DNA from 2 places in the Oceanibaculum sp. genome. Region 1 is predicted to be linked to the other one. Evidence: predicted binding sites of a transcription regulator. Region 1 holds the regulator's gene; the other holds the start of a gene.
What was found. The regulator HrcA, encoded in region 1, represses chaperone genes, less so after heat shock. The targets are predictions, from matches to a motif close to GTTAGCACTCNCCNNNGGNGAGTGCTAAC.
Positions count from the first base shown of each region.

Region 2: a site for HrcA is predicted at 2,890-2,918, ahead of groES (co-chaperone GroES). Genes of this name have one in related genera too.

Region 1 is NZ_JAKUSO010000004.1:52,191-67,915, reverse strand. It holds gene rsmI (16S rRNA (cytidine(1402)-2'-O)-methyltransferase) at 1-657, shown strand, start outside; gene MK313_RS02800 (YraN family protein) at 654-1,031, shown strand; gene MK313_RS02795 (BON domain-containing protein) at 1,138-1,875, shown strand; gene MK313_RS02790 (SirB1 family protein) at 1,879-2,712, shown strand; gene gshB (glutathione synthase) at 2,783-3,748, shown strand; gene MK313_RS02780 (YifB family Mg chelatase-like AAA ATPase) at 4,025-5,533, shown strand; gene hemW (radical SAM family heme chaperone HemW) at 5,552-6,709, opposite strand; gene rdgB (RdgB/HAM1 family non-canonical purine NTP pyrophosphatase) at 6,713-7,324, opposite strand; gene rph (ribonuclease PH) at 7,328-8,047, opposite strand; gene hrcA (heat-inducible transcriptional repressor HrcA) at 8,215-9,255, shown strand; gene grpE (nucleotide exchange factor GrpE) at 9,301-9,948, shown strand; gene MK313_RS02750 (DUF1848 domain-containing protein) at 9,950-10,834, opposite strand; gene dnaK (molecular chaperone DnaK) at 11,012-12,952, shown strand; gene dnaJ (molecular chaperone DnaJ) at 13,069-14,211, shown strand; gene MK313_RS02735 (PadR family transcriptional regulator) at 14,416-14,952, opposite strand; gene dapB (4-hydroxy-tetrahydrodipicolinate reductase) at 15,187-15,725, shown strand, end outside.
Region 2 is NZ_JAKUSO010000003.1:177,791-193,515, reverse strand. It holds gene MK313_RS02445 (MarR family winged helix-turn-helix transcriptional regulator) at 1-491, opposite strand, end outside; gene groL (chaperonin GroEL) at 783-2,429, opposite strand; gene groES (co-chaperone GroES) at 2,478-2,792, opposite strand; gene MK313_RS02430 (usg protein) at 3,160-3,423, shown strand; gene ahcY (adenosylhomocysteinase) at 3,482-4,777, opposite strand; gene MK313_RS02420 (HPr family phosphocarrier protein) at 4,892-5,173, opposite strand; gene MK313_RS02415 (PTS sugar transporter subunit IIA) at 5,170-5,577, opposite strand; gene rapZ (RNase adapter RapZ) at 5,574-6,554, opposite strand; gene MK313_RS02405 (HPr kinase/phosphorylase) at 6,565-6,981, opposite strand; gene MK313_RS02400 (stimulus-sensing domain-containing protein) at 6,986-8,701, opposite strand; gene MK313_RS02395 (response regulator transcription factor) at 8,761-9,459, opposite strand; gene MK313_RS02390 (copper chaperone PCu(A)C) at 9,734-10,219, shown strand; gene MK313_RS02385 (HugZ family protein) at 10,197-10,952, shown strand; gene MK313_RS02380 (phosphoenolpyruvate carboxykinase) at 11,083-12,693, shown strand; gene MK313_RS02375 (sensor histidine kinase) at 12,758-14,704, shown strand; gene MK313_RS02370 (NAD(P)/FAD-dependent oxidoreductase) at 14,701-15,725, opposite strand, start outside.

The sequences.
Region 1 (15,725 bases):
CTGCTGGACGCGGTGCGGCAGGGCAAGGCGGTGGCGCTGGTCAGCGATGCCGGCACGCCGCTGATCTCCGACCCCGGCTACAAGCTGGTGCGCGACGCGGCGGAAGCCGGGCTGGCTGTCACCGCTGCCCCCGGCCCCTCGGCGCTGCTGGCGGCGCTGGTGCTGGCCGGGCTGCCGACCGACCGTTTCCTGTTCGCTGGATTCCTGCCGCCGAAATCCGGCGCCCGGCGCACCGCGCTGGGCGAACTGGTCGGTGTGCCGGCAACGCTGGTGTTCTACGAATCCGGGCCGCGCCTCGCCGCCAGCCTCGCCGACATGGCGGCCGTGCTGGGCGACCGCCCCGGTGCTGTCGCCCGCGAACTGACCAAGCTGTTCGAGGAGGTGCGGCGCGATCCGCTCTCCGCGCTGGCCGCGCATTACGCCGAGGCCGGCCCGCCCAAGGGCGAGATCGTCATTGTGGTCGGCGCGCCGGCGGAACAGGAAGCCAGCGCCGATACGCTGGATGCGGCCCTGCGCCGCGCCCTTGCCGGCAACAGCACGCGCGATGCCGCCGCCCTGGTGACCGGGGAGACCGGCCTGCCGCGCAAACAGGTCTATGCCCGCGCCCTCGAACTCGCCCAGGAGAGAGACGGGGAAAGCGCCGGGGAGAAAGGATGAAGCCCCGCAGCCGGCAGGATCGCCAGCAGGCACGGCGCAGGGGTATCGCGGCGGAGACGCTCTGCCTCTGGCTGCTGCGGCTGAAGGGCTACCGCATCCTGGCGCGCGACCTGCGGACCCCGGTCGGCGAGATCGACATCGTCGCCCGGCGCGGCAATACGCTGGTCGCCGTCGAGGTGAAGCGGCGCGGAACGCTGGAGGACGCCGCCGACGCCATCGGCCGGGACCAGCGCCGGCGCATCCTGCGCGCGCTCGGCTGGTTCGCCCAGCGCCAGGCGGACGGGGAGCGGCTGGCGCTGCGTTTCGACGCCATGCTGCTGGATGGCGGACTGCTGCCCCGCCACATCCGGGATGCCTGGCGGGAGGACGGATAGCTGCCACAATCTTACCGGCTGCAAGACAGCCCTTTTTCTGCGACATTTCAGAAGCACAGTGCCGCCCATCACCGTCCCACGCGCCGATTCGGGAACCACAGACTCCATGATCCGCTCTCGTTTCCTGCTGCTTTCCCTGCTTTTCGCCCTTTCTGTCCCGGTCCTCTCCGCCTGCACGCCGCTTGGCGTCGCGGTGGGCGCAGGGGCGACCGCTGGCGTTGCCGCGCAGCAGGAGGGCGGGCTGAACACCGCTGCCAACGACACCGGCATCCGCGCGCAGATCAACCGGCTGTGGTTCGAGAAGGACATCGAGATGATGCGCCGTGTCGGCCTGTCGGTCTCCAACGGCCGCGTGCTGCTAACCGGCATTGTGCCGAAGGCGGAGGATCGGGTGGAGGCCGTGCGGCTGGTCTGGCAGGTCCAGGGCGTGCGCGAGGTGATCAACGAAATCCGCGTCGATGGCGAGGAAGGCTCGCGCGGCGGCAGCTATGCCACCGATGTGTGGATCAGCACGCAGCTGCGTAGCAAGCTGCTGTTCGACAGCCAGATCAACGCCATCAACTACAGCGTCGAGACCATCCACAGCATCGTCTATCTGATGGGCGTGGCGGTCAGCCGCGAGGAGCTGGAGCGTGTGATCAACCACGCCCGCAACATCAGCGGCGTCAACAAGGTCGTGAACCATGTGCTGCTGAAGGGTGATCCGCAGATACGCACGCCGTCCAGCGCACCGGAAAGCGGCCCCGTGCCGGCCACGGCCCCTGCGCAGTCCGAGCCCGCGCCGCGCATCGAGCCGGCGCCTTCCACGCAATCGGCGCCGATCCAGCGCGTGCCGCTGCAATAGACGATGGCGGACGGCACGGAAGCGCACGCCCTCCTTGCCGGCCTCGCCGGGGCTGGCACAGCGCCTCTGGACCTTGCCGGTGCCGCCCTGGCGCTGGCCAGCTTCGACCGACCCGGCGTCGGCTTTGGCTGGTACCGCCAGCATCTGGGCGAACTGGCGGACGCGCTCCACGGGACCGCCGCCAGCCGGAACAGCGATATCGCCGGCTGCGCCGGGACGCTTAGCGCGGTGATGGCCGAGCGCTTCGGCTATCGCGGCGACGATCTCACCTATGACGACATGCAGAACGCCAACCTGATGCGCGTGATCGAGCGCCGGCGCGGCCTGCCGGTGGCACTCGGCATCCTCTATATCCATGCCGCGCGCAGCCAGGGCTGGCAGGCCGAGGGGCTGAACTTTCCCGGCCATTTCCTGGTCCGCCTGCAGGCCGCTGGCGGGCGCGCCATTCTTGACCCGTTCAATGGCGGGCGGATGCTGGAGGCGGTCGATCTGCGCCAGCTGCTGACCGCCATCGCCGGACAGGATGCCGGCCTGCTGCCGGATTATTATGAACCGGTGACCGACCGCGACATTCTGTTACGCCTGCAAAACAATATCCTGCTGCGGTCGGTCCGGCAGGGCGCGTTCGAGCGCGCGCTGTCGGTCATCGACCGCATGCTGCTATTCGCGCCCGACCATGTGCCGCTGTGGCGCGAGGCGGCACTGGTCAACGCCCGGCTGGAACGGATGGGGGCAGCCATCGAGGCGCTGGAGCGCTTCGTCGAACTGGCCCCATCCAGTGAGGAGCGGCATGAGGCGGCGGCCCTGCTACAGGCCTGGCGGGGGCGTCTCAACTAGCGTTTGGGCGGCCGGACAAGCACCGCTATAGTGCCGGCAAAACCATTCCTCTTTGGGAGTTATGCCGGCCATGAGCCTTGCCGTCGCCATCCAGATGGACCCGATCGAGCCGATCAACATCGACGCCGACAGCACCTTTGTGCTGGCGCTGGAAGCCCAGCGCCGGGGCCACGCGCTGTTCCACTACACGCCGCAGGACCTGTCGCTGAAGGGCAACCGCGCCATCGCCCGCGCCCGGCCTCTGACCGTGCGGCGCGAGAAGGGCAACCACGCCACGCTGGGCGACGCGGAGAGCATCGACCTCGCCACCGTCGATGTGGTGCTGCTGCGCCAGGACCCGCCCTTCGATATGAGCTACATCACCACCACCCACATTCTGGAGCATGTGCATCCGCAGACGCTGGTGGTGAACGACCCCGTGCATGTCCGCAACGCGCCGGAAAAGCTGTTCGTCACCCATTTCGCCGAGCTGATGCCGCCGACGCTGATCACCACCGACCGCCGGGAGATCCTGGCCTTCCGGGCGGAGCACAAGGACATCATCGTGAAGCCGCTGTTCGGCAATGGCGGGGCCGGCGTGTTTCACCTGAAGCCGGATGACGAGAATCTCTCTGCGCTGCTGGAAACCTTCACCCAGCTCTACCGCGAGCCGGTCATCGTGCAGCGCTACCTGCCGGAAATCCGCCAGGGCGACAAGCGCATCATCCTGATCGACGGCGAGCCGGCGGGCGCCATCAACCGCATCCCCGCCGAGGGCGAGGCGCGCGCCAACATGCATGCCGGCGGCCAGGCGGTGAAGAGCGAGCTGACCAGCCGCGAGCGCGACATCTGCGCCGCCATCGGCCCGGCCCTGCGCGAGCGCGGGCTGCTGTTCGTCGGCATCGACGTGATCGGCGATTACCTGACCGAGATCAACGTCACCTCGCCGACCGGCCTGCAGGAGATCGGGCGCTATGACAGCGTCAGCCTGGAAGCGAAGATCTGGGACGCCATCGAGGGCAAGCTGACCGGCCGCACCGGGGTTGCTTCGGCTTAAAAGCTGGTTTCCTGCCATATTTAAAGACCCTCGCCCCCTTGGGGGAGAGGGTTGTGTAGCCTTGTGAGCGGAGCGAACTAGGCGGAGCTGGGTGAGGGGGTAAGGCCAAGGACAGTGCCAATCTCCCCTCACCCAGCCTCGGCTAGGCTCGTTCCTCGCCAAGCCTCGACATCCCTCTCCCCTTCCGGGGCGAGGGTATATTTGACACCTGCAAACTTTCTTCTGGCCCGAACTCTGTCCACCCCATACCATCGCAGGTAGCAGCGGGGAGGGCGGATGGTCGCGCGGGTCAACACGGTCGCGTTCCAGGGCATCGAGGTGCTGCCGGTCGATGTCCAGGTGCAGATGGCGGCCGGCCTGCCCGCCTTCACCATCGTCGGACTGCCGGACAAGGCGGTCGGCGAAAGCCGGGAGCGGGTGCGCGCCGCCCTTGGCGCCATGGGTCTGGCCCTGCCGCCCAAGCGCATCACGGTCAACCTCGCCCCCGCCGACCTGCTGAAGGAAGGTAGCCATTTCGACCTGCCCATCGCGGTCGGGCTGCTGGTCGCCATGGGCGTGCTGCCGGGCGAGGAAATCGCCGGCTACACCGTGCTGGGCGAGCTGGGGCTGGACGGCTCCATAACATCCGTCGCCGGGGTGCTGCCCGCCGCCATCGGCGCCAGTGCGGAGGATCGCGGGCTGATCTGCCCGGCGGCCTGCGGCGGCGAGGCGGCCTGGGCCGGGCGCATCGAGATTCTGGCCGCGCCGACGCTGCTCTCGCTCATCAACCATTTCAAGGGAACGCAGGTGCTGACTCCGCCCGAGGCCAGACTGGCCGCGGAGGAGGAGCGCTATCCCGATCTGCGCGACATCAAGGGGCAGGAGACGGCGAAGCGCGCGCTGGAGGTGGCGGCGGCCGGCGGCCACAACCTCTTGATGATCGGCCCGCCCGGTTCCGGCAAGTCGATGCTGGCGCAACGCCTGCCGGGCCTGCTGCCGCCGCTCGACCCGGCGGAGGCGCTGGAGGTCAGCATGATCCATTCCATCGCCGGCCATCTGGAGGGTGGGCGGATGCGACGGCGGCGACCCTTCCGCGACCCGCATCATTCCGCCTCGCTGCCCGCCCTGGTCGGCGGCGGCATAAGGGCGAAGCCGGGGGAGATCAGTCTGGCCCACAATGGCGTGTTATTTTTAGATGAACTCCCCGAATTCGCGCGCGGCACCCTCGAATCCCTGCGGCAACCGCTCGAATCCGGCCGCGCCGTCGTCGCCCGCGCCAATGCGCATGTGACCTATCCGGCACGGGTGCAGCTGGTGGCCGCGATGAATCCCTGCCGCTGCGGCCATCTCGACGATCCGTCGCTGACCTGCGGGCGCGCGCCGCGCTGTGCGCTGGACTACCAGTCGAAGATTTCCGGCCCGCTGTTCGACCGCATCGACCTGCATGTCGAGGTACCGGCGGTCAGCCCCGCCGATCTGGCGCTGCCCAGCCCGCGCGAGGGATCGGCGGAGGTGGCGGCGCGCATCGCGGCGGCGCGGGCGGTTCAGCGGGCGCGCTATGACGGCACGGAAATCAGGGTGAACGCGCAGGCCGATGGCACGCTGCTGGAGGAGGTCGCGACACCCGATGCCGCCGGCAAGGCGCTGCTGACCGAGGCGGCGGAGCGCATGAAGCTGTCGGCGCGCGGCTATCACCGGGTGCTGCGCGTGGCCCGCACGCTGGCTGACCTTGCCGGGGTGGAGCAGGTGGGCCGTATCCAGATCGCCGAGGCGCTCAGCTACCGCCGCGTTGCGCCCGGACGGTAAAAAGGGGACGGTAGAGTTTCAGCCCAGCAGCGCCGGCAGCAGGGCGTTAAGCCGCTGACGGCCCTCGGCAGTGGCGCGCAGGCCGGCGGCATCGGTAATCAGGAAACCACCTTCAGTCAGCCGGGCAAGGCGGGTAGAATCCAGCGCCGATTCCAGCGGCTGGCCGGTCTCGCGGATGAAGCGCTCCACCGGCACGCCTTCCACCGTGCGCAGCCCCATCATCAGCATCTCGGTCAGCCGCTCCTCGACCGACACCGGCAGCTCGGCCTGTGTCGCGTTGCCGTCGCGCTCCACCCGTTCCAGCCATATCTGCGGCGCGCGGTGCTGGCGGGTCGCCAGCTTTTCGCCGTCTATGGTCAGCCTGCCATGCGCGCCGGGGCCGATGCCGACATAGTCGACATAGCGCCAATAGGCGAGGTTGTGCCGCGATTCCTCGCCCGGCCGTGCATGGTTGGAAATCTCGTAGGAAGGCAGGCCGGCCTGTTCCAGCAGATCTTGCGTCGCCTCATAGAGGGCGGCACCGGTATCCTCGTCGGGAATACGGAACTCACCGCGCGCATGGCGCAGATGGAAGGGCGTGCCCTCCTCGATGGTCAGCTGATAGGCGGATATATGGCCGACCGCATGGGACAGCGCCTGGCGCAGCTCGGCCTCCCAGGCCGCCACCGTCTGGCCGGGCCGGGCATAGATCAGATCGAAACTGAAACGATCGAACAGGCGGGCGGCGATATCGACCGCTTCCAGCGCCTCGCGCGCCGAATGCTCGCGGCCCAGGAACTTCAGGTCGGCATCGTTCAGCGCCTGCACGCCCAGCGAGACGCGGTTCACCCCGGCGTTGCGGAACCCGGCCAGCAATGCCGCCTCCACCGAGGTCGGGTTGGCCTCCAGCGTGATCTCCACACCCTTATCGAGGCGCCAGCGCTTGCCGATATGCTCGATCACTGCCGCCGCCGTCGCCGGCTCCATCAGCGAGGGCGTGCCGCCACCGAAGAAGACCGAGGTGACAATGCGTCCCGGCGTGCGGTCGGCATAATGGTCGATCTCGCGCAGCAAGGCGGCCCGCCAGCGCGCATGATCGATGCTGGCGGAGACATGGGAATTGAAGTCGCAATAGGGGCATTTCGACCGGCAGAACGGCCAGTGGACATAGACCGCCAGATTGTCCGGCGCGGTCATGTGTCAGGCCTTGAAGCAGGCCTCGACCAGCTGCCGGAACGCCGCCGCCCGGTGGCTGGTCGCGTGCTTCTGATCCGGGTCGATCTCGCCATAGGTCAGGGTTTCGCCCGTGGGTTGACCCGCCGGACGGAACATCGGGTCATAGCCGAAGCCCTTGTCGCCGCGCGGCGGCCAGACGAGGTCGCCCTCGACCGTGCCCTCGAAAATCTCGACATGGCCATCCGGCCAGGCCAGCGCCAGCGCGCAGACGAAGCGGGCCGACCGGTCCGTCTTGCCGGCCAGCGCGTCCTCGACCTTGCGCATGGCAAAACCGAAATCCTTCGACGGGCCGGCCCAGCGCGCCGAATAGATGCCGGGATCGCCGTTCAGCGCGGTGACCGCAAGGCCGGAATCGTCGGCCAGCGCCGGCAGGCCGGAGGCTTCCGCCGAATGCCGGGCCTTCAGTTCGGCATTGGCGCGGAAGGTCAGGCCGGTCTCCTCCGGCTCGGAGATGCCGAGATCGCCAGCGGAGACCACCTCAACCGAGAAGGGGCGCAGCAGATCGCCGATCTCCCGCACCTTGCCCGGATTATGGCTGGCGATGACCAGCTTGCCCTCGGTGAACCGGCGCGCCATGGCTCAGTCCAGTCCCAGCGCCTTGCGCTGCAGGAGGGCCAGCTCGCCGATGCCCTTATTGGCGAGGTCCAGCAGCTCGCCCAGCTGCGCCTGGCTGAAAGGCGCGCCCTCGGCGGTGCCCTGCACCTCCACGATGCCGCCGGTGCCGGTCAGCACGAAATTGGCATCGGCATCGCAGTCGGAATCCTCGGCATAGTCGAGGTCCAGCACCGGCTGGCCCTTGTAGATGCCGCAGGAGATGGCGCCCACAGAATCGGTGAAGGGCAGCGCCTTAACCATGCCCAGCTTCTGCAGGTGCTGGCAGGCCTGATGCAGCGCCACATAGGCGCCGGTGATCGCCGCCGTACGGGTGCCGCCATCGGCCTGCAGCACGTCGCAATCGACCTTGATGGTGATCTCGCCCAGCTTTTCCAGATCGACGATGGCGCGCAGCGAGCGGCCGATCAGCCGCTGGATTTCCTGGGTGCGGCCGCTCTGCTTGCCCTTGGCCGCCTCGCGGTCGGTGCGGGTGTGGGTGGAACGCGGCAACATGCCGTATTCCGCCGTCACCCAGCCCTTGCCGGTATTGCGCAGGAAGGGCGGCACCCGGTCCTCGATGGAGGCGGCGCACAGCACATGCGTGTCGCCGAACCGGGCAAGGCAGGAGCCTTCTGCGTACTTGCTGGCGCCCGGTTCCAGGGTAACGGCGCGCATCTGGTCCGGCGCGCGGCCCGAAGGTCGCATGGTATCCTCCATGGGGATGGCTGGTTCGCATTTCGGCGCGCAAGCTAGCCCCCTGCGCGCGCTGCGTCGAGGACACATTGACGCTGTGCCAGGGCGTACCTAGATTCGGAAGGCTTCGAACAACCCGAAAGCAAATGGATTTGTACGGAATTTCAACGCCTTCACCGATGTCAGCCGTCACCAAGCTGAATGAGAGGTCGCGGGAGATATTCCGCCTTATCGTCGATGCCTATATGGAAACCGGCGAACCGGTCGGCTCGCGCACCCTGTCGCGCCGGCTCGATCTGGCGCTGTCGCCGGCGACGATCCGCAATGTGATGTCCGACCTGGAAGAGGCCGGGTTGCTCTTCGCGCCGCACACCTCGGCCGGCCGCCTGCCGACCGAGGCCGGCCTGCGCATGTTCGTGAACGGGCTGCTGGAGGTTGGCCGGCTGACCGAGAATGAGCGCACCGCCATCGAGGCGAAGTGCGCGGCCCTCGGCCGGTCCTACGGTGACGTGCTGGAACAGGCGACCACCACCCTGTCCGGCCTGGCGAACTGCGCCGGCCTGGTCATGGCGCCGAAGCAGGATGACCGGCTGAAGCATATGGAGTTCGTCAGCCTGGGGCCGAACCGGGCGCTGGTCGTCATGGTGTCCGACAATGGCATGGTCGAGAACCGCGTGATCGAGCTGCCCGCCGGCCTGCCGCCCTCGGCACTGATGGAGGCTGGCAATTACGTGAATGCCCGTCTGAACGGCCGCACCATCGAGGAGGCCAAGCTGTTCATCCAGCACGAGCTGGAACAGCACCGCGCCCAGCTGGATGCGCTGTCGCAGAAGGTGGTGGAGGCTGGGCTGGCGACCTGGACCGGCGGCGACGATGCCGGCTACCTGATCGTGCGCGGCCAGGCCCGTCTGCTGGAGGACGTGACCGCGCTGGAGGATCTGGAGCGTATCCGCACCCTGTTCCAGACGCTGGAAACCAAGGAAAGCCTGATGCGCCTCCTGGAAGCCACCAACAAGGGCGAGGGGGTGCAGATTTTCATCGGGTCCGAGAACGAGCTGTTCGGCCTGGCCGGCTGCTCGATGATCGTCGCCCCCTATGCCAACAGCCGTGAGCAGGTGCTGGGCGCCATTGGCGTCATCGGCCCGACCCGCATGAACTACGCCCGCATCATCCCGATGGTCGATTACACGGCCAAGATCATTGGCCGCATGATAGGGTAAATGAACCCGACGACAGACCGAAGAACCGGAAGCTAGCAGCAAGCCATGACCCAGAATACCAAGCCGCAGAACGATGCCTCAGACACCCAGGAACCGGAGGTGACCGCCCCCGAGACCGCTTCTGGCACCGAGTCGCAGGAGACGCTGGACGAGGTCGGCGTCGGCGAGGAAGCGGAGTCGATGGACATCGACGCCGCCACCCGCGCGCTGGCCCAGGAGCTGGCGGAGACCCGCGACAAGCTGCTGCGTGCCGTCGCCGAGACCGAGAATGTGCGCAAGCGTGCAGAGCGCGACCGCGAGCAGGACCGCAAGTTCGGCATCGCCAATTTCGCCGGGGACGTGGCCGGCGTGGCCGACGATCTGCGCCGCGCCCTTTCTTCCGTGCCGGCCGAGGCCGCGCACGAGCCTGCCGTGAAGGCGCTGATGGAAGGCGTGGAGATGACCGAGCGCACCCTGCTGGCCGCGCTGGAGAAGCATGGCGTGCGCCGGGTGGCGCCGGAACCGGGTGACCCCTTCGACTACAACTACCATCAGGCCATGTTCGAGGTGGAGAACAGCGGCCATCCCGCCGGCACCGTCGTGCAGCTGCTGCAGCCGGGCTATGTCATCCATGACCGGCTGCTGAAGGCCGCCATGGTCGGCGTCGCCAAGGGCGAGGCGAAGGCGGCCGGGCGCGTCGATACCTCGGCCTGAGCTACATTCCCATCGGCGACAGGCTCTCCGCCGCCGGGTCGTGCGCCCGGTGGGTGCTGCGCGCCTTGTCGTGATCGGCAACCGCATAGCAATAGGCACAGCCATGCGGGCAGGTATCATAGGCGCCGATATCCCGCGATTCGGCGCACAGGCAGCCCGGACGGTTGCCCTTCGTGCGGGCGGTGATATCCCGCCCCGCGATATCCGACAGGCGCACGGCATCGATACAGGCGGCGGGCGACACACCCGCCGTCAGCCGGTCAGGCTGGGCGCACAGGGTCAGGCGCATGCCGCAACCTTCCGCGATCTCCGCCAGATCGGCCAGCAAGGCGGCGGACTGGCCCGGGCCCGGCACCTGCCAGGCAAGGCCGGTGCGCTGGGTCATGCGGTTCAGATTGCGTGCCGCCTTGCGGTAGGGCGAGAGGATGGAGACCACCGCCTCGTCCACCGTGCCGGCCAGCGCAGCGGCCATCCGGCGGAAATTGGCGCGGTGCCAGTCGGCATCCATTCCACCCGCAAACAGGATGGGGTCGTAGCGCCAGACCACCGAACGCCTGCCATAGACGTCCGCCAGCGTGCGCATCTGCGCGATGGCGCCCTCGGCCGGCAGCGTGGCGCGTTCCAGCGCGCGGCCATAGCCGGTGGCGGTGTACTGGACGATGAAGGGCATGCCGCACGCCTGTACCTCTTCCAGCGCTGGCAGGAAGGGGCCGGCATTGCGCGTCCAGAACACGAAGCCGTCCACCGCCTCCGCCGTCAGCGCCACCCGGTAGGGCTTTCCGCCATAGGGGCTGGCGACCAGGCAATAGCCGGCACGCAGGCGCATCTGGAACCAGTCGCCATGGAAGGCCGGGATGTCGGTTCGGTAGCTCGCAGAGACGATCATGTGCCTTTTTGCCGTTTTTCGTGCCCGAATTGGCGGATTTTCACCGTTGCAGCACCAAGTTTCGCTGCCTATATACCCTTGCAGTTCCGTCAGGTCAGCTTAACCCCATCCCAATAGGGGGCTCCGACCGGTGCCTTGACGGGCCGAGTGAGCCCTGCTGAAGAAAGGAAATAGAGCATGTCCAAAGTTATCGGCATTGACCTTGGTACGACCAATTCCTGCGTCGCCGTGATGGAAGGCGGCAATGCCCGCGTCATCGAGAACGCGGAAGGTATGCGCACCACGCCGTCGATGGTCGCCTTCACCGAGAGCGGCGAGCGCCTTGTCGGCCTGCCGGCGAAGCGCCAGGCCGTGACCAATCCGGAAAACACCCTGTTCGCGATCAAGCGCCTTGTCGGCCGCCGGATCGACGACCCGATGGTGGAGAAGGACAAGGGCCTCGTCCCCTACAAGATCGTGAAGGCGGACAATGGCGATGCCTGGGTCGAAAGCCGTGACAAGAAGTATAGCCCGAGCGAGGTCAGCGCCTTCATCCTGCAGAAGATGAAGGAAACCGCGGAGAACCATCTGGGCGAGAAGGTCACCCAGGCGGTCATCACCGTGCCGGCCTATTTCAACGACGCCCAGCGCCAGGCCACCAAGGACGCCGGCAAGATCGCCGGGCTGGAAGTGCTGCGCATCATCAACGAACCGACCGCCGCCGCGCTGGCCTATGGTCTGGAGAAGAAGGGCAGCGGCATCGTCGCGGTCTATGACCTTGGCGGCGGCACCTTCGACGTGTCGATCCTGGAGATCGGCGACGGCGTGTTCGAGGTGAAGTCCACCAACGGCGACACCTTCCTGGGTGGCGAGGATTTCGACAGCCGGGTCATCCAGTACCTGGCCGACGAGTTTAAGAAGGAATCCGGCATCGACCTGCGCGGCGACAAGATGGCGCTGCAGCGGCTGAAGGAAGCCGCCGAGAAGGCGAAGATCGAGCTGTCCAGCACGACCGAAACCGAGATCAACCTGCCCTTCATCACCGCCGACCAGTCGGGCCCGAAGCATCTGACCATGAAGCTGTCCCGCGCCAAGCTGGAAGCGCTGGTCGATGATCTGGTGAAGCGCACCATCGAGCCCTGCAAGGCGGCGCTGAAAGATGCCGGCATCTCCGCCGGCGAGGTGGACGAGGTCATCATGGTCGGCGGCATGACCCGCATGCCGAAGATCCTGGAGACGGTGAAGAACTTCTTCGGTCGTGAGCCGCATCGCGGCGTGAACCCGGACGAGGTGGTCGCCGTCGGTGCCGCCATCCAGGGCGCCGTGCTGAAAGGCGAGGTGAAGGACGTCCTGCTGCTCGACGTGACCCCGCTGTCGCTGGGCATCGAGACGCTTGGCGGCGTGTTCACCCGCCTGATCGACCGCAACACCACGATCCCGACGAAGAAGAGCCAGGTCTTCTCGACCGCCGAGGACAACCAGACTGCGGTGACCATCCGCGTATTCCAGGGCGAGCGCGAGATGGCAGCGGACAACAAGATGCTGGGCCAGTTCGACCTGGTCGGCATTCCGACGGCGCCGCGCGGCATTCCGCAGATCGAGGTCACCTTCGACATCGACGCCAACGGCATCGTGAATGTCTCGGCCAAGGACAAGGCGACCAACAAGGAGCAGGCCATCCGCATCCAGGCCTCGGGCGGTCTGTCCGACGCCGATATCGAGCAGATGGTGAAGGATGCCGAGGCAAACGCCGCCGAGGACAAGAAGCGGCGCGAAGCCGTGGAAGCCCGCAACCATGCCGAGTCGCTGGTGCACACGACCGAAAAGAACCTGGCCGAGCATGGCAGCCATATCGGCGCCGAGGAGAAGTCGGCGATCGAGGCCGACATCGCCGCGCTGAAGGAAGTCATGGGCGGCGACGACGCCGCGGTCATCAAGGAGAAGACCGAGAAGCTGGCGCAGTCCGCCATGAAGCTGGGTGAGGCCATGTACAAGGCCCAGCAGGATGGTGGCGCTGGCGATGGCGGTGCGTCCGGCGGCGATGCCGCTGGCGGCGACACTACGGCCAAGGGCGATGACAAGGTCGTCGATGCCGACTTCGAGGAAGTGGACGACGAGGACCGCAAGAAGTCGGCCTGAAACCGATGACCGCGAACGGCACATTCCGTTACGCTATCGAAATGCCCATGTCCTCCGGGGTCAGCACCCCGGGGAACATGGCGTCTTCTTATCGCCAGTCCAGGGGCCGCTGAATCATGGCGAAGCGGGACTATTACGAGACTCTCGGCGCCGATAAGGGCGCCGACAAGGAAGCGCTGAAGCGGGCCTATCGAAAGCTCGCCATGCAGTATCATCCGGACCGTAACCCGGACGATCCGGAAGCCGAGGCCAAGTTCAAGGAAGTGAACGAGGCCTATGACGTTCTGAAGGATGACGAGAAGCGGGCTGCCTATGACCGCTTCGGACACGCCGCCTTCGAGAATGGCGGCGGTCCGCGCGGCAATGGCCGCGCCGGCGGCTTCGATTTCGGCGGCGGCTTTGCCGATATCTTCGACGAGATGTTCGGCGAGTTCATGGGCGGCCAGCGTGGTCGTGGCGGCCAGCGCGGCCGCGGCGCCGACCTCAGGCTCAATCTGGAGATCACCCTGGAGGACGCCTTCGCCGGCGCCACCAAAGACCTCCGCATCCCGACCTCCGTGGCCTGCGATACTTGCCATGGCAGCGGGGCGGAGGCCGATTCCCAGCCGGTTACCTGCGGCACCTGCGGCGGCGCCGGCAAGGTGCGTGCGCAGCAGGGCTTCTTCACCATCGAGCGCAGCTGCCCGACCTGCGGCGGGGCTGGCAAGGTGATCGAGAAGCCGTGCCGTTCCTGCGGTGGCAGCGGGCGCCAGCAGCGCGAAAAGGCGCTGTCCGTCTCCATCCCCGCCGGCGTCGAGGAAGGCACGCGCATCCGCCTGTCCGGCGAGGGCGAGGCCGGGCTGCGCGGAGCCGCCAGTGGCGATCTCTATATCTTCCTGACCATCGCGCCGCACCGCTTCTTCCAGCGCGACGGGGCGGACATCCATTGCCGTGTGCCGATCCCGATGACGAGGGCGACGCTGGGCGGCTCCATCGAGGTGCCGACTCTGGAAGGCAAGCGGGTGAAGGTCAGCGTGCCCGAGGGCACCCAGAACGGCCATCAGTTCCGCCTGCGCGGCAAGGGCATGACCGTGCTGAACAGCAATCTGCACGGCGATCTGTATATTGAAGTTACTGTCGAGACCCCGGTGAACCTGACCAAGCAGCAGAAGGAGCTGCTGAAGCAGTTCGAGGAGACCGGCAACCGCGACAAGACCAGCCCGGAATCAGCCGGCTTCTTCGCCAAGGTGAAGGAGCTGTGGGAGGACCTGCGGGACTAGCCAATCCCGCCACAGCGGAGAGGTATCGCCGGGGAGTAGCGCTGCTGCTCCCCGGCTTTTTTATGCGCCGAGAGTGGCCTTCCGAAGTCTCTGTTTCAGCTTCCGGCGACGCCACTGCCGTCTCAGCCGTAGTGCAGGTTAATATATTGATTTCAATAGAAGTAATACCGAGAAACGAGGCCCTTTCCCGGCGTTTCAACCAGCCTAGCGCGTCTTGCGGTCACGCTCGATGGCGTTCACGATGGCGCGGCCCTCGCCCTGCAGGAAGTCGATCGCGGCGCGCGCCATCACCTGCCCGAAGCGGCCGACGAAACGTTGCCCTTCGGTCGGCGGACTACCGCGATAGGTCTGGAAATGCGCCAGCACGCCGCGCAATTCCGCCAGTCTTTCATCCACCAGCCGGTCCAGTGTGTCGCGATCCAGCATGTCGGCGAAGAACATGGCAGCCAGGAACTCGGAGCGTGTCTGCTCCTGCCCCTTCGCCCGAATCAGGCTGGAATGCAGGGATTCCCGCCCTTTTTCGGTCAGGCGGTAAGTGCGCTTGTCGAGTGCCGATACCCGGTCGCCATCCAGGCTTTCGACCTCCCCGGCAGCCAGCAATTTCGCCAGTGCCGGGTACAATGCGCCGTAGCTCATGCCCTGATAGGGCCCGAAACTGTCCTTCAGCCGCTTTCTGATCTCGTAACCGGTGGCATCGCCAAGACTGAGCACGCCGAGACAGAGGCAACGAATGTCGATCATACCGGGATCCTGCGTTTCTGGTCAGTATATCGGAAAGATTTTAGTATATATTTCAAATAACATGTCCCGATTTCACTGGATAGCCCGAAATGACGGAGTGCCGCTCCGTCAAGCGCCGGCAGGCACCGCGATGCCGCCAAAGGGCGGAAGTGCCGCTTGGTAATCCACCGGAAAACCGGCTATAACCGGCGCTGGGCAAGGCGCTACCGGGCAGGAGGATGCGAAATGGCCACCATGAAGATCGGAATCGTCGGTGCGGGCGGCGTCATGGGCCGCATGCTGATCCAGGCCGTGGCGCGCTCGGACAAGACCCAGCTTGCGGGCGCCACCGACCGGCCCGGCACGCCGCAGATCGGCAAGGATGCCGGTCTGGTCGCGGGTATCGAGGCGTTGCAGGTGCCGATCACCGAGGATGCCGAGACGCTGTTCGCTGCAGCCGAAACGATCATCGATTTCACCGCGCCGGCCGCCAGCCTGGCGCATGCCGAGCTGGCTGCCCGCCATGGCACCGCGCTGGTGATCGGCACCACCGGCCTGTCGGAGGCGGACCGAGCGGTGCTGGCGATTCATGCCGCGAAGATCCCGCTGGTTTTCGCCCCGAATATGAGCATTGGCGTGAATCTGATGTTCGCGCTGACGCGCCAGATCGCCGCTGTCCTGGACAATAGTTACGATATCGAAATCGTCGAGATGCATCACCGCCGCAAGGTGGATGCCCCGTCCGGCACGGCACTGGGACTGGGCGAGGCGGCGGCGACCGGGCGGGGCGTCGG
Region 2 (15,725 bases), on a different contig from region 1:
CCGCTGCCGCGCTGCCGGGTCCAGAGCATCCGTAGATCGACCATCAGCCCGCTGTCATGCGGAGGCGCCTTGCGCCCCTGCCGCGGCAGGTCGAAAAACTCCCGATCAACCGTCTCGGCCAGTGGCAGCGCGCGCTCGGCCAGCGACCGGCCGGCCAGTGTCAGGCGCGGCAGGCGGGCGCGGGCATCGGCCCCGCGGCTGCGTTCCAGCAGGCCTTTCGCCTCCAGCGTGCGCAGCACCTGCGATGTCATGGTGGCATCCGCCTGGCAGAACCGGGCGAGGTCGCCCTGGGTGATCGGCATGCCGGTGATGGCTTCACGCTGCTCCAACCGCAACAGCGCGGTCAGCAGCATGGCCTGCACATAAGTGAGGCCGAGCGGCGCGAGCACGACCCTCATCTGCCGCTGCCAGGCATTGGCCAGCTGCCACAGCAGGAAGCCCGGCGATTCCTCTGGTTCTCCCGGAGAGTCCGGGATCTGTCTTGCTTTCATCTATGGCGCCCTCCCTATCGCTATTATCGCATCGCCAGCCCCGGTTATCCGGGTGCCGCGTGCGTCTTTTCATTGCCTGGCGCTGTTCTGCCCCGCCGCAAGCGGCGGGATAACGTTATTGTCAGCCCCTTTCGTCCATTCCATGTGCAATCTGAAATATACTAAAGCACAGAGCCGTGAGGCTGAACAGTACACGCGCAAAAGGTACGCGCCTGTTCCCTGGCGCAAAGAAAAACCCCGGCAGCCGAAGCTGCCGGGGTTCCTGTCTTTTGGGCTTGGGAAAGGCCGGACTTAGAAGTCCATGCCGCCCATGCCACCCATGCCACCCATGTCCGGAGCGCCGGCCGGGGCCTTCTTCTCCGGCTTGTCGGCGACCATCGCCTCGGTGGTGATGAGCAGCGAGGCGACCGAGGCCGCATCCTGCAGGGCGGTACGCACGACCTTGGTCGGGTCGATGATGCCGGCCTTCACCAGGTCCTTGTACTCACCGGTCTGGGCGTCGAAGCCCCAGCTGGAGTCGGTCGATTCCAGCAGCTTGCCGACAACCACGCCGCCGTCCATGCCGGCGTTCGCGGCGATCTGCTTGGCCGGGGCCTGGATCGCGCGGCGCACGATGTCCACGCCGACGCGCTGGTCGTCATTGCCCGGCTTCACCTTGTCGAGCACCTTCAGCGCGTGCAGCAGGGCGACACCGCCGCCCGGAACCACGCCTTCCTCGACAGCGGCACGGGTCGCATGCATCGCGTCGTCGACGCGGTCCTTGCGCTCCTTCACCTCGACCTCGGAGGCACCGCCGACGCGGATGACGGCAACGCCGCCAGCCAGCTTCGCCAGACGCTCCTGCAGCTTCTCGCGGTCGTAGTCCGAGGAGGTCTCCTCGATCTGCGCGCGGATCTGCGTGACGCGGCCCTCGATGTCCTTCTTCTTGCCGGCACCATCGACGATGGTGGTCTCTTCCTTGGTGATCAGCACGCGCTTGGCCTTGCCCAGCATTTCGAGCGAGACGGTCTCAAGCTTGATGCCGATGTCTTCGGAGATGACCTGGCCACCGGTCAGGATGGCGATGTCCTCCAGCATGGCCTTGCGGCGATCGCCGAAGCCCGGCGCCTTCACCGCCGCGACCTTCAGGCCACCGCGCAGCTTGTTCACCACCAGGGTGGCCAGGGCCTCGCCCTCGACGTCCTCGGCGATGATCAGCAGCGGCTTGCCGGACTGCACGACAGCCTCCAGCACCGGCAGCATCGGCTGCAGGCTGGACAGCTTCTTCTCATGCAGCAGGATGAACGGGCTCTCCAGCTCGGCGTTCATCTTGTCGGCGTTGGTGACGAAGTACGGCGACAGGTAGCCGCGGTCGAACTGCATGCCCTCGACGACTTCCAGCTCGGTCTCCAGGCTCTTCGCCTCTTCGACGGTGATCACACCCTCGTTGCCGACCTTCTCCATCGCCTTGGCGATCATCTCGCCGATCTCGCGCTCGCCATTGGCCGAGATGGTGCCGACCTGGGCAACCTCGGCGGAGGTGGCGATCTTCTTGGAGCGCTTCTTCAGGTCCTCGACGACGGCGGCGACGGCGAGGTCGATGCCGCGCTTCAGGTCCATCGGGTTCATGCCGGCGGCAACCGACTTGTTGCCCTCGCGCACGATGGCCTGGGCCAGCACGGTGGCGGTGGTGGTGCCGTCACCGGCGACGTCGTTGGTCTTCGAGGCCACTTCGCGCACCATCTGGGCGCCCATGTTCTCGAACTTGTCCGACAGCTCGATCTCCTTGGCGACGGAGACGCCGTCCTTGGTGATGCGCGGCGCACCGAACGACTTCTCGATCACGACGTTGCGGCCCTTCGGACCCAGCGTGACCTTCACTGCATCAGCCAGAATATCGACGCCGCGCAGCATCTTGGTGCGGGCTTCGCTGCTGAACTTAACTTCCTTGGCAGCCATGTATGTCTTCCTTCAATTGGATTGGATTGAGCGACCGGGAGAGGCGCCTCAGGCGGCCTTCTTGCCCTTCGCGGCGCCTTCGATGACGCCCATGATGTCGCTTTCCTTCATGATCAACAGCTCCTGGCCGTCGACCTTCACCTCGGTGCCGGACCACTTGCCGAACAGCACGCGGTCACCCGCCTTCACATCCAGCGGGCTGACAACACCCTGCTCATTCTTGGCGCCCGGGCCGACGGCGATCACTTCGCCTTCCATCGGCTTTTCCTTGGCGGTGTCCGGAATGATGATACCGCCGGCGGTCTTCTCCTCGGACTCCAGCCGACGGACCAGCACGCGATCGTGCAGAGGCCGAAACTTCATATGGGTAGCCCTCCTCAATGACACGCGGGCATTGGTGCCGCGTGGAAATGACTGAATTTGCAGCTCCCGGAGGGAAGGAACCGGGCACACAGGCCCCGTTAGCACTCTCCCCCGATGAGTGCCAGACACATAGGAAAGTGAATTTTCCCTGTCAAGGCGCGCAATGGAATGAGTCGGTGCGGATTCTGCGCAAGCGCTTCGTGGGTGGGGCCTGGAACTGTTAGCACTCTCGGCGGCCTGCTAACAAGTTATTGATTTACAACATTTTTATTGCCGACGCCACAAGCCGGCGGCACAGTTACAGAAAAACGACAGGGACGCAAATTTTTCCGCAAACTTTTTCCAGCGACACGGGAGACTTTTGCCGATGAGCGGACTGATCCGACAGCTTGATGGCTACCGCCTGACCACCGCCGAGATCCTGTATCACCTGCCCGACCATCCGGGGCTGCTGCAAAGCTTCATCTGGCAGGAATATGACATGGCCCCATCCTACCCGGTGCTGCGGCGCTTCCTGGATTTCTGGCAGGGCAAGCTGGACGGCAAGCTGCACTCGGTCACGGTCGGATCGGCCAGGCTCATCACGCCGGGCTCGCTGCGCCACGCCAATGTGAGCCTCAGCCTGCACTGATGCCCAAAAGACGAAGGGCCGGCTGTGAGCCGGCCCTCCTTTGTCCCCTTCGCCAGGATCAGTAGCGATACTGGTCCGGCTTGAACGGGCCCTTGTCCTCGACGCCGATATAGGCGGCCTGATCGGCGCTCAGCTTGGTCAGCTTCGCACCAACCTTGGCGAGGTGCAGCGCGGCCACCTTCTCGTCCAGGTGCTTCGGCAGTACATAGACCTTGCGCTCGTAGTTCGCGTGGTTCTTCCACAGCTCCAGCTGCGCCAGCACTTGGTTGGTGAAGGAGGCGCTCATCACGAAGCTGGGATGGCCCGTGGCATTGCCCAGATTCACGAGCCGGCCCTTGGACAGCACGATCAGACGCTTGCCATCGGGGAAGACCACCTCATCGACCTGCGGCTTCACCTCTTCCCACTTGTAGTTGGACAGGGCGCCGATCTGAATCTCGGTGTCGAAATGGCCGATATTGCAGACGATGGCCCGATCCTTCATCTGGCGCATATGGTCCAGCGTGATGACGTCCTTGTTGCCGGTCGCGGTGACGAAGATGTCGGCCTGCGGGGCAGCATCCTCCATCGTCACGACCTGATAGCCTTCCATCGCCGCCTGCAGGGCACAGATCGGGTCGATCTCGGTGACCATGACGCGGGCGCCGGCGTTGCGCAGGCTGGCGGCCGAGCCCTTGCCGACATCGCCATAGCCGCAGACCACGGCAACCTTGCCCGACATCATCACGTCGGTGGCGCGGCGGATGCCGTCCACCAGGCTCTCGCGGCAACCATAGAGATTGTCGAACTTCGACTTGGTGACGCTGTCATTCACGTTGATGGCCGGAACCTTCAGCGTGCCCTTCTTCTGCATCTCATACAGGCGGTGCACGCCGGTCGTGGTCTCCTCCGACAGGCCGCGCACATCCTTCAGCATTTCGGGATACTTGTCGTGCATCAGCACGGTCAGGTCGCCGCCATCGTCGAGGATCATGTTCGGGGTCCAGCCATCCGGGCCCTTCACGGTCTGCTCGATACACCACCAGAACTCCTCCTCGGTCTCGCCCTTCCAGGCAAAGACCGGGATGCCGGCGGCGGCGATGGCCGCGGCAGCCTGATCCTGGGTCGAATAGATGTTGCAGGACGACCAGCGGATGGAGGCGCCCAGATGGGTCAGCGTCTCGATCAGCACGGCGGTCTGGATCGTCATGTGCAGGCAGCCGACGATGCGGGCACCAGCCAGCGGCTTGGCGTTGCCGTATTCCTCGCGCAGCGCCATCAGGCCGGGCATCTCGGTCTCGGCGATGTTGATCTCGCGGCGGCCCCAATCGGCCAGCTTGATATCGGCGACTTTATAGTCGGTGAAGGAACCCATCGCGGCTGTCTCCTAAAAGGGCGAAAAAGTCGGAAATATGCTGTCGCGCCGGGCTATAGCAGAGGCCCGGCGTCGCAGCAAGGATAAAGATATCTTTATATGGTTATGAAAACGTTACTCCTCGCCGAACTTGTCGGCGACGAGTTGTTCGAGCGCCGCCATCGCCGTGGCGGCATCCGGGCCGCTGGTGGTGATCGCGATGCTGCAGCCCGGCGCGGCGGCCAGCATCATCAGCCCCATGATCGACAGGCCCGACACTTCCACCCCGCCCTTGGCGACGCGGATATCGGCGTCGAAGGTCTCGCTCAGCTTCACGAATTTGGCGGCGGCGCGGGCGTGCAGGCCGCGCTTGTTCACGATGGTCACGCTGCGGTGCAGCGCCTCGTCTGCACTCACGAAATTTCCCCGGCCAGCAGCTTGGAGGCGACATTGATGTACTTGCAGCCTGCCTCCTGCGCGCTTTCCACGGCCTTGGCCAGGTTTTCCGTGCCGCGCACGCTGGCCAGCTTGATCAGCATCGGCAGGTTCACGCCGGCGATCACCTCGATCCGCGCCTTGTCGATGATCGAGATGGCAAGGTTGGACGGCGTGCCACCGAACATGTCGGTCAGCACCACCACGCCGGACCCGCCATCGACCTCGCCGACCTTGTCGAGGATCTCCTGCCGGCGCTGCTCCATGTCGTCATCCGGCCCGATGCAGACAGCGGCCACCTGCTGCTGCTTGCCGACCACATGTTCCAGCGCGGCGATGAATTCGACGGCCAGTCGGCCGTGGGTCACGAGCACCATGCCAATCATGGGCTTTCCTTTTCGCTTGTTTGTGCCTCACCCGTCGAAAGGCCGCTCTTCTGGCGGCTCTCCCACTTTTCCATGTCGCGATGCACCAGGATTACCTGCTGCCCCGCCTCGCGCAGCCATGCCGCCAGCCTCTCGGCGACATAGACCGACCGGTGCCGGCCGCCAGTGCAACCCAGCGCGATCGTCAGATAGCTTTTGCCCTCTTCGTAGTAGCGCGGCAAGAGCGGTTCCAGCATCGCCGTCAGCCGTTCGAAGAAAGGAGGGAACCCGGCATCCCCCTCGACATAGCGCGCCACTGCCGGCGCGCGCCCGTCGAGCGGCCTGAGCGCCGCGTCATAATGCGGATTCTTCAGGAAGCGCACATCGAACACCAGGTCCGCCTCGCGTGGCAACCCCTCGCGGTAGGAGAAGGACAGTACGGTCAGCGTCACGCCATGGCGCGGGTCGAGCGCATATTCCGTCCACAGCCGGCGGCGCAAATCGCCCGGCGCCAGCGCGCTGGTGTCGATCACCTGGTCGGCGCGCTCCTTCAGCGGCGCGATGCGCTGGCGCTCCAGCCTTATGCCATCCATCACCGGCCGGTCGGCGGCCAGCGGATGGCGGCGCCGTGTCTCGGTGAAACGCCGGGCCAGCACCTCGTCATCGCAATCGAGGAACAGCAGCCTTATGTCGCGCGTACACCGCCCGAGGGCCGCACCGTGCGCCGCATCGATCAGCGCGGCCAGCCGGTCCGCCTCGAAGTCGCGGGTCCGGATATCCACGCCGATAGCCAGCGGCCGGCGGATGCCACCCGGCTCCCCCGCCCCGTCCAGCAGCAGCTGCAGCAGGCCGATGGGAAGATTGTCGATGGCCTCGTAGCCGATATCCTCCAGCGCCTTCAGGCAGGCCGTGCGGCCAGCGCCGGACAGGCCCGTCACCAGGACAACCCGGTCGGTGATCGCATCCGCCGCAGCGGGAAAGGGGGCCAGATCGCTCATGAGCCGAGCATTATTCGCCCTTCAGGCGCGCCACCGCAAGCCGAAGCTTAACCACCGAGGACGCCTCGAAAGGCGCCAGCCGCAGCAGCGGTATGGAAATGCCTAGCCAGCTCTGCTCCGCCGCGCCCGGCAACCGCTCCACCGCCTCCGGCGGCACCAGATCGACCGCGAGCCCGACTGGCACCGCGTCGCGCCAGGGCAGATCGACGATGCCGAGGCCGCGCACCTCCAGCCGCCCGCGTATTGTCTCCGGGCAGCGCGCGACCAGACTTCCCCGTTCGGCGGAAAGCGCGGTCTGATCGTCAGCCAGCAACACCGCACCGGCATCGATGGCGCGCAGTGCCAGATCGGACTTGCCGCTGCCGGGCGCGCCGCACAGCAGGACGGCGCGGCCACCAAGGACGATGGTCGTGGCGTGGACCAGCATGAGATTACTGCTTGGGCAGCCGCACGGTGAAGCGGGCACCCAGCACCTTGCCGTCCGCATCCTTGCGGTTCTCCGCCGTGATCGTGCCGCCATGGGCGTCCACGATCTGCTTGGAGATCGACAGGCCAAGGCCGGAATGGGTGCCGAACCGCTCGCCCTTCGGCCGTTCCGTGTAGAAACGGTTGAAGATGTCGCCCAGCTTGTTCTCCGGAATACCCGGCCCCTCATCCTCGACCGTGAACACCACATTATTGCCCTGCCGGCTGCCGCTGACCGCGATCATGCCGCCGGGCGGGGAGAAGCTGATGGCGTTGGTGACGAGGTTGCGCACCACCTGCCCCAGCCGGGATTCCAGCCCCTTCACCAGCAGCTTGTCGCCAGATGGAACCTTGACCTTGAAGCGCGGGCCATCCTCCTTCGGCACGGCGGTATAGATGCCGACCAGCGTGCTCAGCATGACACCGACATCCACCGTTTCCATGTCGGCCCGGGACAGTTCGGAATCGAGACGCGAGGCGTCGGAGATGTCGGAGATCAGCCGGTCCAGCCGCTTCACATCGTCCAGGATGACCGCCATCAGCTTCTGCTGCCGCTCGGCATCCTTCACTCGCGAGGCGGTTTCCACCGCGCTGCGCAGGCTGGTCAGCGGATTCTTGATCTCGTGCGACACGTCGGCGGCGAAGCGCTCGATGGCGTCCAGCCGCTGCCACAGCGCGTCGGTCATGGCGATCAGCGTGCCGGACAGCTCGCCGATCTCGTCGCGGCGCTTGCGGAAGTCCGGGATCTTGTGCTGCCGGTTCATGCCGAGCCGCAGCCGTTCGGCCGCAGCCGCCAGCCGCTCGATGGGCCGCGTGATGGTGCGCGCCAGATAGAAGGACAAGAGGGCCGTCACGGCGAACACCAGCGCGAACACCTTCATGATGTCCAGCCGGACCGCCCGGATATTCTCTTCAATGCCCTTGTCGGTACCGCTGATGACCAGCGCGCCAAGCACCTGGCGATAGCTCTGCACCGGCACCGCCACCGATAGATGCATGCGCCCGTCGGGCAGGCGTCGGCGGGCATAGGCGGCCTCACCCTGCAGCGCCTCCACTACCTCCGGATAGTCGGGGGCGGTCTGCAGCGGCGCTTCCAGATAGGGCGGCAGCCGCTCGTCCGACGGCAGCCAGCCGACGATCCAGTCATACACCGCGTTCAGCGCCTGCTCGCCCAGGCTGGGGCGCGCGCCAATCGGTGGCAGCGGCTCGATCTGCACCACACCATAAGGCCCGCGCAGCATCCGGCTGTCGGCCGCCATCTCGCCGGTCGGCAGGAAGACGCGTATGCGAACGCCGGGCGGCGGCTCGAACCGCCGGACCAGCTGGCGTGCCAGATCGGGCGACATGACGACGGAATCGTCACCGACATTCTGCACGATGCTGGCGCCCAGCGCGCCGGCCAGCAGCTCGGCCTGCAACCGCATATTCTGTAATTCGGCGACGATCAGGCTGCGGCGATATTCATCCACATAGAGCACGCCGCCCACCAGCATCGCCAGGGCCAGCAGGTTGATCGCCATGATGCGCAGGGTCAGCGGCGAGACCAGCCATTTCCGGCGGCGGCGCAGCCGCGTCGCCACCTCCGCGACCGACAGATCATCTGTGCCGGGCCGCCGCGAGGCTATCTGCTCCTGCTGCGCCTTTTCCTCCGGCACCTCATCCGCCGCTGCATGTGTCGTCATCGGCCTGGTCCGCCTGCCGCCCTACTACCGGCCCACATCTCCGCCCGCATCGCCGGGATTCAGCCTTCACGGTACCGGTAGCCAACGCCATACAGCGTCTCGATCTCCTGGAAATCGTCGTCCACCACCTTGAACTTCTTGCGCAGGCGTTTGATGTGGCTGTCGATGGTGCGGTCATCGACATAGATCGATTCGCCATAGGCCGCGTCCATCAGCTGATCGCGGCTCTTCACATGGCCGGGGCGCTGCGACAGCGCCTTCAGGATCAGGAACTCCGTCACCGTCAGATTGACCGGGTCGCCCTTCCAGGTGCACATGTGGCGGCGCGGGTCGAGCACCAGCTCGCCGCGCACGATCACATTCTCCTTGCTCTGCTCGCCGGTATCCTGCGCCAGCTCCTGGCGGCGCAGCAGGGCGCGGATGCGCTCGATCAGCAGGCGTTGCGAGAACGGCTTGGTGATGTAGTCGTCGGCCCCCATGCGCAGGCCCAGCACCTCATCCACCTCATCATCCTTCGAGGTCAGGAAGATGACCGGCATCGCCGTCTTCTTGCGCAGCTTGGACAGCAGTTCCATGCCATCCATGCGGGGCATCTTGATGTCGAGAACGGCAAGATCGACCGGGCGCTGGCTGATACCCAGCAACGCCTCCTCGCCATCCGCATAGGTGCGTACGTCAAACCCCTCGGCCTCCAGGGACATCTGGACCGAAGTCAGGATATTCTGGTCGTCATCGACCAGGGCAATCGTTTGAGCCACTGTCGCATTCCCCTATTCGATGCGCGCTGCCAAGGTCACGCGCGTACCGGACCATTCCGGTACGAACTGCATTGAGCCAAACCATACTGGGATAGCGGTCCGGCGTCCTGCCTTTTGCGCAATAATAATGACCGGATTTAGGCAATGCCGCATAAAGTTACCAGAAGGCATTTTAAATAAACCTTCCCCGATGCGGCGCTTTGACCGATTGCCGGGATGAGAGCTTTCGGCAATCTTGCTCAATAGCTGACGACAACACGCTCAAAGGTGCCCCATGCGTTTCCTTCCCGGTTTTATGATTTTCGCCCTCGCCCTGATCGCGGCCGCGCCGCTGGCGGTTGCCCATGACAAGCATGTCGAAGCCACCAATGTCTGGGCGCGCGCGACCCCGCCCGGCGCCAAGAACGGTGCAGCCTACATGACCCTGACCAACGACACGGCGAAGGCGGACCGGCTGATCGATGCTGCCTCCGATGTGGCCGCGCGCGTCGAGATTCACACCCACCTGATGGAAAACGGCGTGATGCGCATGCGCCAGGTCGAGGGTGGCGTGGATGTCGAGCCGGGCACGCCGGTCGTCTTCCAGCCGGGCGGCCTGCACATCATGCTGATGGGCCTGAAGAAACAGCTGGTCCCCGGCGAGACGTTCGAGCTGGTGCTGACCTACAGCAATGCCGGCAAGGTGAAGGTGACGGCCGAGGTGATGCCGATCGGCGCCGATGGCAGCAAGGCGGGTCATGGCAAGAGCCACACCCACTGACAACACGACCGAAACGCCGGGCGACACCGCCCGGCGGCTGGTGCGGTCCTGTGACCGCGCCGTCCTCGGAACTGCGCTGAATGGCGCGGAGGGCTGGCCCTATGCCTCGCTGGTGCTGCTGGCGACGGACCATGCGGCCTGTCCCCTGCTGCTGCTCTCCGACCTGGCGGACCATACCAAGAATCTGAAGGGAGATCCGCGCGCCTCGCTGCTGATCGATGGCACGACCGGCCTCGACGAACCGCTGACCGGCGCGCGCGTCACCTTGCAGGGGCACGTCACGCCGCTTGCGGACGAGACCCTGCTGGCGCGCTATGTCGCCCGCCACCCCTCGGCCGCCTTCTATGCCGGGTTCAAGGATTTCAACCTCTACCGCATGGAGGTGGCGCGCGCCCATCTGGTCGCCGGATTCGGCCGCATCCACTGGATCGAGGCGGACGAACTGCTGTTCGATGCCGCGCCGCACGCCGCCCTCGCGGCCGCCGAGGCGGAGATCGTTGCGCACATGAACGAGGACCATGCCGACGCGCTGGACCTCTATGCAGCCAAGCTGCTCGGCCTCGATGGTACAGGCTGGCGGATGACCGGCATCGACCCGGAAGGCATCGACATCAGGAGCGGCGGCGCTGTCGACCGGCTGGATTTCGCGGCTTTCGGCGAAAACGCGCCCAGCGATGCGGAACGCGCCCGCGCGGCCCTGGTGCGGCTGGTGAAGCGGGCGCGCGCCACCTGAGCGGGCATATATCAGCCGCTGCATACAATATGGTTGCCAGCCGATGCGCGGCCCCGCTATCTCTCATGAAACGCCCATAAGCGATGGCCGTTAAAGGTCACGCGATAAAAATAACCGGAGGAAACCCACCGTGCAGATCACCGGCACCCCGGCCAGCAAGCATGGCCTCGACACCCACGACCTCGTGAACCTGAAGGCCGCCCACTGGAACCTTGCAACGGCTGCGCTCTACGAAGCGGCGATCCGGCGCGGCGAGGCCGTGCTGGGTGCTGGCGGCGCACTGATCACCAACACCGGCAAGCACACTGGCCGCGCGCCCAAGGACAAGTTCTTCGTCGATGAGCCGGGCTCACGCGGCGATATCAACTGGGGCGAGGTGAACAAGCCGATCGACCAGGCACGGTTCGACATCATGCTGGGCCGGGCGCTGGCCTATCTGCAGAACCGCGAGGTGTTCGTGCAGGATTGCTTCGCCGGGGCCGATCCAGCCTACCGGCTGCCGGTCCGGGTCATCACCGAGACCGCCTGGCACAATCTGTTCGCGCGCAACATGTTCATCCAGCCGAAGCGCGAGGAGCTGGCCCATTTCGAGCCGCAATTCACCATCCTGAACGTGCCGAACCTGATGGGCCGCGGCGCTGCCGACGGCCTTGCCTCGGAGACCTTCATCCTGGTCGATATGGCGAAGCGGATCGTGCTGATCGGCGGCACCTCCTACGCCGGCGAGATCAAGAAGTCGGTCTTCACCCTGCTGAACTACCTGCTGCCGGCGCGCGGCGTGCTGCCGATGCATTGTTCGGCCAATATCGGCCAGCGCGGTGATGTGGCGATCTTCTTCGGCCTGTCGGGCACGGGCAAGACCACCCTGTCGGCGGATTCCACCCGCACCCTGATCGGCGATGACGAGCATGGCTGGTCGGACAATGGCGTGTTCAATTTCGAGGGCGGCTGCTACGCCAAGGTGATCCGCCTGTCGCGCGAGGCGGAGCCGGAGATCTACGCCACCACGGAGCGTTTCGGCACCATCCTGGAGAATGTGGTGTTCGACCCGGAGACCCGGCATCTCGACCTGAACGATGCCAGCCTGACCGAGAATACCCGCGCCTCCTACCCCATCGAGTTCATCCCGAACATGAGCCTGGACGGCACCGGCGGGCATCCCGACAATGTGGTCATGCTGACTGCTGATGCCTTCGGCGTGCTGCCGCCGATCAGCCAGCTGACGCCGGAACAGGCGATGTATCACTTCCTGTCCGGCTATACCGCGCGCGTCGCCGGCACCGAGAAGGGGCTGGGCAGCGAGCCGCAGGCCACCTTCTCCACCTGCTTCGGCGCGCCCTTCATGCCGCGCCACCCGATCGTCTATGCCGAGATGCTGCGCGACCGTATCGCCAGGCACGGCGCAAAATGCTGGCTGGTGAACACCGGCTGGAGCGGCGGCAAGGCCGGCGTCGGCGAGCGCATGAAAATCGCCTATACCCGCGCCATGGTGGCGGCCGCGCTGAACGGCACGCTGGCCCAGTCCGGCGTCCGGCAGGACCCGAATTTCGGCCTGCTGGTGCCGGAGAACTGCCCGGACGTGCCGACGGACGTGCTCGACCCGCGCCAGACCTGGGCGGACAAGGGGGCCTATGACAGCACAGCGCACGATCTGCGCGGTCGCTTCGAGGCCAATTTCAAGCAGTTCGAAAGCCATGTGCCGGAGAAGGTCCGCGCCGCCGGAGTGCGCGCCGCCGCATAAATCCATGCGGTATCGTCATCCGCGGGCGATTCCCTAAGCCCGGAACATCCTTTAGAGTGCCGGCATGACCCTGTTGCCATGGTTCATAGCCGGCATTCTTCTGCTGGCCCTGTTGCTGCTGGGCTGGCGGTATTTCCGGCTGCACCAGACGCTGTCCGGCCTGCGGGACGCCGCCGATGTGGCCGCTGTCGCCGAGGCCGTACCGATCCCACTCTGGCGGCGCGATGCGGCGGGACGCATCGTCTGGGCCAATCCGGCCTATCGCACGCTGCAGGAAGCCTCCGGCGGCGGCGAGGATCTGGAAATCGGCGGCCCGTCGGCAAGTGATACCGGCGCGGATCTGGTGCGCCGGGCGATACGCAGCGGGCACCCGCAATCGGCCAGCCGCTATGTTGCCACCGGAGAGCAGCGCGCCCTTCTGGAATTCAGCGAATTGCCGCGCGAGGACGGCGCTGGCAGCGCTGGCTACCTGACCGACGCCAGCGCGCTGGACAATGCCCAGTCCGAGCTGGAGCGCCACATCGCCGCCCATGACGCGGTGCTGGAGAACCTGCAGGTCGCGATCAGCATCTTCGGCCCCGACAAGCGGCTGAAATTCTTCAATGCCGCCTATGCCAGCCTGTGGGGGCTGGAAGAGCGCTTTCTGTCCGGCGAGCCCTCCATCGCCGAGGTGATGGACGCGCTGCGAGAGCGCCGCTGGCTGCCGGAAGTGACCGACTTCAAGGCCATGGTGCGCGCCATCGAACGCCGCATCACCTCGCTGCTCGACCCCGAGGAGGAGCTGCTGCACCTGCCGGACGAGCGCACCATCCGGCGGGTGACCGCGCCGCACCCGTTCGGCGGGCTGGTGTTCGCCGACGAGGATGTGACCGACCGGCTGGCGCTGGAACGCAACTTCAACACGCTGAACGCCGTCCAGCGCGAGACGCTGGACAATCTCTACGAAGGCATTGCCGTCTATGGCGGTGATGCCCGGCTGAAACTGTGGAACCCGGCCTATGCCCGGATCTGGCAGCTGCCGGCCGATCAGCTGGACCAGCAGCCGCATTATGCCGATTTCCTGGAAATGACCCGGCCGCTGCACAGCTTCGAGTCCTGGGAGGCCTACAGGGGCCGGGAAATCGAACGGCTGGGCGAGCGGCGCAGCTGGACCGAGCGGCTGATCCGGGCGGACGGCACGGCCATCGACTATGCCCATGTGCCGCTGCCTGACGGGGCGACGCTGTTCTCCTACCTCGACGTGACCGATTCCTACCGCGTCGAACGCGCCCTGCTGGAACGCAACGAGGCGCTGGAAGAGGCTGACCGGCTGAAGAACGAGTTTGTCGCCAATGTCTCCTACGAGCTGCGCACGCCGCTGAACGCCATCGTCGGCTTCTCGGAAATCCTCGACCAGGGCTATTTCGGGCCGCTGAACGACCGCCAGCGCGAATACAGCCAGGCCATCCTGTCCTCATCGCAGCGGCTGATCTCGCTGGTGAACGACATTCTCGATCTCGCCAGCATCGAGGCCGGCTACATGACGCTGGAGCTGGAGGAGGTCGATGTCCGTGAGATGCTGGACTCGCTGATGACGCTCAGCACGGAGGCCGCACGCACGCGTGGCGTGCAGATGGCGCTGGAGTGCCCGGACGGCATCGGCACCGTGCGGGCCGACGGACGGCGACTGAAGCAGGCCATGTTCAACATCGTCAGCAATGCGCAGAAATTCACGCCCGCCGGGGGCAGTGTGCGGATCGAGGCGCGGCGCGAGGAGGATGCGCTGCTGCTGTCCGTCGCCGACACCGGCGTCGGCATCGCCGCCCGAGACCAGGAGCGCGTGTTCGGCAAGTTCGAGCGCGGCCGGAACCAGCGTGACACCGGCGCGGGCCTCGGCCTGTCGCTGGTGAAGAGCCTGATCGAGCTGCATGGCGGCCAGATCGGCCTGACCTCCGAGGTTGATCAGGGCACGGTGGTCACCGTCCGCCTGCCCGGCGACAAGCCGTTACCGCAGGGGCAGACCGCCGGTTAGGCGGGAACGCTCCCGGGCGCGCCCCCGGGCACACCGCGCGTCGTCGAATATTCGAAATGCAGCGCCGTGTCGGGACGCAGGATCGGATGGATGGCATGCGCCGACAGCGCCGCCTCGGCAAAGCCGGTGAGGATCAGCTTCAGCTTGCCGGGATAGGCATTCACATCGCCGATGGCGAAGATGCCGGGCTGGCTGGTCGCCATGCTGGCCGGATCGACGACGAGGTGGTTCCGCTCCAGTTCAAGGTGCCATTGCGCAATCGGCCCCAGATCGGTGGACAAGCCGAAGAAGGCCAGCAGCGCGTCCGCCTCCAGCCGCCGCACCGTGCCTTCCAGCGTGGCGACATTGACCGCCGTGATCTGGCCGTCCGCCCCTTCAAGCCCCTGCAGCTGATAGGGCACGACCAGCTCCAGCACGCCTTCGGCATGCAGCTGTTCCAGCCGGCAGACATTCTCGAAGGCGGCGCGGAATTTCGGCCGCCGGTGCACCACCATGACCTTCGCGATATCGGACAGCGACAGCGCCCAGTCCACGGCGGAATCGCCGCCGCCGGCGATGACCACACGCTTGCCGCGGAAATCCTCGCGCCGCTTCACCATGTAATGCACCGAGCTTCCCTCATAGGCCTCGATGCCCGGAATCGGCGGCCGGTTCGGCCCGAAAGCGCCCGCGCCCGCCGCGATGATGACAGCGCCCGCCTCGATCACCGTCCCGGCGGAGGTGGTTAGCCGCCAGCCGCCATCGGGCAGCCGCTTCAGGCCTGTCGCCTCCTCGCCCAGATGGAAGACCGGCGCGAAGGGTGCAGCCTGCTGTTCCAGCTTCACGATCAGGTCCGCCGCGTCGATGGTGGGGTATCCGGGAATGTCGTAGATGGGCTTTTCCGGGTAGAGCGCCACGCATTGCCCGCCAACCTCGCCCAGCGCATCAACGACATGGCAGCGGAACCCCAACATGCCGCATTGGAAAACGGCGAACAGGCCAACCGGCCCGGCGCCGATGATGACAACATCGGTCTTGTGAG